Regions from separate parts of the Rhodococcus sp. X156 genome, predicted to be linked through region 1. Evidence: predicted binding sites of a transcription regulator. Region 1 holds the regulator's gene; the other holds the start of a gene.
What was found. The regulator LexA, encoded in region 1, represses DNA repair genes until DNA is damaged. The targets are predictions, from matches to a motif close to CGAACANNTGTTCG.
Positions count from the first base shown of each region.

Region 2: a site for LexA is predicted at 1,364-1,377, ahead of ELX43_RS12275 (HNH endonuclease signature motif containing protein). Genes of this name have one in related genera too.

Region 1 is NZ_CP034766.1:1,083,221-1,085,669, reverse strand. Features, by position in the region: gene ELX43_RS05180 (LysM peptidoglycan-binding domain-containing protein) at 1-287, opposite strand, end outside; gene lexA (transcriptional repressor LexA) at 538-1,281, shown strand; gene hflX (GTPase HflX) at 1,278-2,449, opposite strand, start outside.
Region 2 is NZ_CP034766.1:2,595,872-2,598,320, forward strand. Features, by position in the region: gene ELX43_RS12255 (alpha/beta fold hydrolase) at 1-493, shown strand, start outside; gene ELX43_RS12260 (MGMT family protein) at 498-791, shown strand; gene ELX43_RS12265 (DUF1427 family protein) at 788-1,081, opposite strand; gene ELX43_RS12270 (DUF1427 family protein) at 1,078-1,230, opposite strand; gene ELX43_RS12275 (HNH endonuclease signature motif containing protein) at 1,382-2,449, shown strand, end outside.

The sequences.
Region 1 (2,449 bases):
CGGAGCGGGGCGGTGCCGTACTCGACCAGGCGCCCAGCCGGGCGGCGGCGGGCGACCTCGCGGGGACGGCGGGTGCGCCGGGGCGCCTCCACGGTGCGCGCCGCCCCAGCGTCCCCGGCCCGCAGGGAGCCCAGCGAGCGCAGCTCACGCTCGAGCTCGAACAGGTCGGCGCGGCGTCGCGGGTCAACCAGCAGGGAGTCAGTGAGACGTGAGCCAGCGAGACGTGGGTGTGCGTTGCGAACGCCCGCGCGGTGCAGGGTGGAGCGGCGATCAGCCAGATCGAGCATGTCAACCTCCCGTGTCGAACAGGCGTTCGATTCGAACGTCTGGTCGATGTCTACCAGGGGCGACCGACAAAATCGAGAGCTGTCGGCGTGTTGATCGAACAGGTGTTTGAATGTCACCTGCTGCAGGACTAAGTTCGAATCACCAGAACACCACCGCACTTTGGCGAAGTTCCGCAGGTGGACGCACACCCGCGCGGCCTCGTCGCAGAGCACCGGACCACTCGCGGTTCCCCACAGGAGGCATCACACGATGAGCAGCCACACTCCCGGCGCCCCGACCACGGCGGGTGCCGCTCCGGGTGCCACCGCCGAGGAGACCGCCGACCTGTCGGCCGCCGCCGCCGGCCTCACGCCGCGCCAGCGCAAGGTGCTCGAGGTGATCCGGGACTCGGTCGAGGTGCGGGGCTACCCGCCCAGCGTCCGCGAGATCGGCGAGGCCGTCGGCCTCACCTCCACCTCATCGGTGTCCCACCAGCTCAAGGCGTTGGAGCGCAAGGGGTTTCTCCGACGCGACCCCAACCGCCCGCGGGCGGTGGACGTGCGGATGCCCGAGGACCTGGCCAACCAGGCGGCTGCGGCCACCACCGGTGAGGGCGGCAGCGTGCTGCAGCAGATGCCCACCCCCACCTTTGTGCCGGTGCTGGGCCGCATCGCCGCCGGTGGCCCCATCCTGGCCGAGCAGGCGGTGGAAGAGGTCTTCCCCCTCCCCCGCGAGCTGGTGGGCGACGGCACCCTGTTCATGCTCCGCGTGGTCGGCGAGTCGATGATCGACGCGGCGATCTGCGACGGCGACTGGGTGGTGGTGCGCCAGCAGAACGTCGCCGAGAACGGTGACGTCGTGGCCGCCATGATCGACGGCGAGGCCACCGTCAAGACGTTCAAGCGCCGAGACGGCGAGGTGTGGCTGATGCCGCACAACGCCGCCTTCGAGCCCATCCCCGGCAACGAGGCCACCGTGCTCGGCAAGGTGGTCTCGGTGATGCGCAAGCTCTAGGCGGGCACCTGCGGGCTGGCGAACTCCACCAGCGCCGCTCCGAGGTCGGCACGCACCCGCGCCCGCAGGTGCGTGCCCTCGGGCTGGTGGGTCTCCTCGAGCACCTCCCCCTCGGAGTGCACCCGCGCGACCAGCTCACCGCGGGTGAAGGGCACGAGCACGTCCACCTCCACCTCCGGGTGCGGCATCAGCTCGACCAGCCGCTGCCGCAGCTCGTCCATGCCCTCCCCGGTGTGGGCGGAGACGAAGACCGCGTCCGGCATCAGGTTGCGCAGCTGCGCCAGCACCACCGGGTCGGCCACGTCCACCTTGTTCACCACGATCAGCTCCGGCGGCAGCCCGGTCTTGCGCTCGTCGGCCACCTCCACCAGCACCTGGCGCACCGCGGCCACCTGCTGGGTGGGCTGCGGGTCCGACCCGTCCACCACGTGCAGCAGCAGGTCGGCGTCGGCGACCTCCTCCAGGGTGGAGCGGAACGCCTCGATCAGCTGGGTGGGCAGGTGCCGCACGAACCCCACCGTGTCGGTGAGCACGTACTCGCGACCGTCGGCCAGCTCGGACCGGCGCGTGGTGGGGTCGAGGGTGGCGAACAGCGCGTTCTGCACCAGCACCCCGGCACCGGTGAGGGCGTTGAGCAGGCTGGACTTGCCGGCGTTGGTGTAGCCGGCGATGGCCACGCTGGGCACCTCGTTGCGGCGGCGGCTGTCGCGCTTGGTGTCGCGCGCCTGCTTCATGCCCTTGATCTCCCGACGCAGCTTGGCCATCCGCTCGCGGATGCGTCGCCGGTCGGTCTCGATCTTGGTCTCACCAGGTCCACGCAGACCCACCCCGCCGGCACTGCCGCCGGCACCGCCGGCCTGCCGGGACATCGACTCACCCCAGCCGCGCAGGCGGGGAAGCATGTACTGCATCTGGGCCAGCGCCACCTGCGCCTTGCCCTCGCGGGACGTGGCGTGCTGGGCGAAGATGTCCAGGATCAGCGCGGTGCGGTCCACCACCTTGACCTTGACCACCTTCTCCAGCGCGTTCAGCTGCGCCGGGGTCAGCTCGCCGTCGCAGATCACGGTGTCCGCGCCGGTGGCCACCACGATGTCGCGCAGCTCGGCAGCCTTGCCGGAGCCGATGTAGGTGGCCGGGTCGGGCTTGTCGCGCCGCTGGACCAGGCCCT
Region 2 (2,449 bases), 1.5 Mb from region 1:
CCGCGCGGTGCCGCACCGCATCCGCGCGCTGCTGTTGCTGGACCCGGCGATGGCCGTGCCCGCCGGCGTCGCGCTGGAGTGCGCCCAGGCCGCGTGCGCGCCGCCGGTGTTCGCCGACGCCGAGCAGGCCCGGGCGCAGCAGCGCAAGGACTGGGCGGCGGCCCCGCAGGCGGCGGTGGACGCAGAGGTGGACCAGCACCTGGTGGAGCGGGCCGAGGGCGGCCTGACCTGGCGGTTGTCCACCCCGGCGATGGTGGCGTCGTGGAGCGAGCTGGCCCGGCCGAGCGTCGCCCCGCCGGCCGGGCTGCCGACGGTGGTGCTGCGGGCCGGGCAGGTGCACCCGCCCTACCTCACCGACGCCACGCTCGAGGGCTGGCGCGAGGTGCTCGGCGACGCGCTGCGCCTGCAGGTGCTCGACGCAGGGCACATGGTGGAGCAGGAGCAGCCGGCGGTGGTGGCCGAGCTGGTGCGCGCGGCGCTGGTGGAGCAGTGAGCCGGTGAACGAGGAGCAGGTGGAACGGGTGCGGGAGCTGCTCCAGCAGGTGCCACCGGGTCGGGTGACCACCTATGGCGACCTGGCCGATGCTGCCGGGCTGAGCTCACCGCGGCTGGCCGGACGCATCCTGGCCGAGGACTCCGCCGACCTGGCGTGGCACCGGGTGGTCAACGCCGCAGGCCGGCCGGCGCCGCACAAGAGCGAGGAACAGCTGCAGCGGCTGCGCGCGGAGGGAGCCCCGATCCGCGACGGCCGGGTGGTGCTGAGCGCCGCGCGGTGGCGGTTCGGGGACTAGCTCTCGTCAGTCGGCACCTCGATTCGCCTGCCGCGACGCCACGGCCACGTGCGCCTCAGCGCCGTACCCATCCAGTACTCACCCAGCAGGATCCCGACCAGACCCACCAGTGCCACCCAGGGCGGGGCCGGGGACCTGATGTCCAGCGAGCGGTAGATGATCCCGGCCAGGATGCCGACCAGGGCGGAGCCGACGTAGCGCACCGCGGTGCCGCGCCAGAACTCGCCGGTGCGGACGAGGGAGAGGCGGGTGAGCACGGACTGCCCGGCCCGCGCGGCAACGCTGGTCATGCCACCTGGTCCCAGAAGCTGTAGCCGACGAGCATCCCGCCCAGCCCGACCAGCGCGACCATCGGTGGGGCCGGCGACTTCACCCGCAGCAGGGCGTAGAGCGCACCGATCAGCACGCCCGCGAGCAACGACTGGATGTAGGTGACCATCGGTTCCCACCTCGCCCCGGAGGTTCTCCCGGCGCCGCCGCAGCCGCGCCTGGCCGGCGCACTCGACCGTACGCCGCGGGCCGGGGCGGGTTTCTCGGCCACATCTGCGGAACCGCCGAACTTGTCGGTGGTTCGAACTAGTGTTCGGCTCATGGACATGGCCCGTGCGCTCGCAGACCCCGCTGGGATGGAGCTGTGGCGCATGGGGTCCGACGAGCTGGTGTCGTTCGCGGTGGCGCTGAGCGGGCGGGTGTCGGCGTTGCAGGGGTTGCAGCTGCGCACGGTGGCAGAGATCGACCGCCGAGGTGTGGCCATCGAGCAGGGGGCGTCGAGCTCGGCGCGGTGGTTGACCGACGCGGCCCGGGTGGCCCCTGCCGCAGCGTCGCGGATGGTGCGGCTCGGGCTGGCGTTGAGCCGGCTGCCGGACGTGGCTGCGGCCCTGGGCACCGGTGCCATCACGGTGGACCACGCGGAGGTGATCGTGCGGGTGTTGCAGCAGCTGCCCGACGACCTGCCCGACGACGGTGTCGATGCCTGCCGCACCTACCTATTGGAAGCGGCGTTGGCCGAGGACCCGCAGGCCCTGAATCGCCGCGGTCGCGAGCTGCTCGCCCGCATCTCCCCCGACGATGCTGAGCTCACCGAGGAACACGCCGTGGCCCGGCGGGAGCTGCGGATCAATGACTGCGGCGACGGGCTGCACAAGGTGACCGGCTGGCTGGACACCGAAGCCGCCGAGCTCGCCAAGGCCGTGTTGTCGCCGCTGGCCAAGCCACGGCCGGAAGACAACGGGGAGCGAGACGCCCGGAGTCCCGCGAAGCGACTGGGCGACGCCTTCGTGGACCTGCTCGGCCGGGCGGCTGACCACGCCTGCGTGCCCGGCGAGGGCTACGCCCGCCCGCACCTCACCCTGCACGTGCGCGCCAACGCCCTCGCCACCGGCCATGGCCCGGCCGCAGAGCTGACGTTCCTCGGACCGCTGTCCATCGCCTCCGCCCGACGGCTGGCGTGTGACGCCGAGATCACCCCCATGACCCTGGACGAGCACGGCGTACCGCTCGACGTCGGCCGCACCACCTACACCGTCTCCGGCGGCTTGAGGCGAGCACTGATCGCCCGGGATCGCGGCTGCGCCTTCCCCGGCTGCGGCCGACCCCCCGGCTGGTGCCACGCCCACCACATCATCCACTGGGCGGACAACGGCGACACCGCGCTAGAC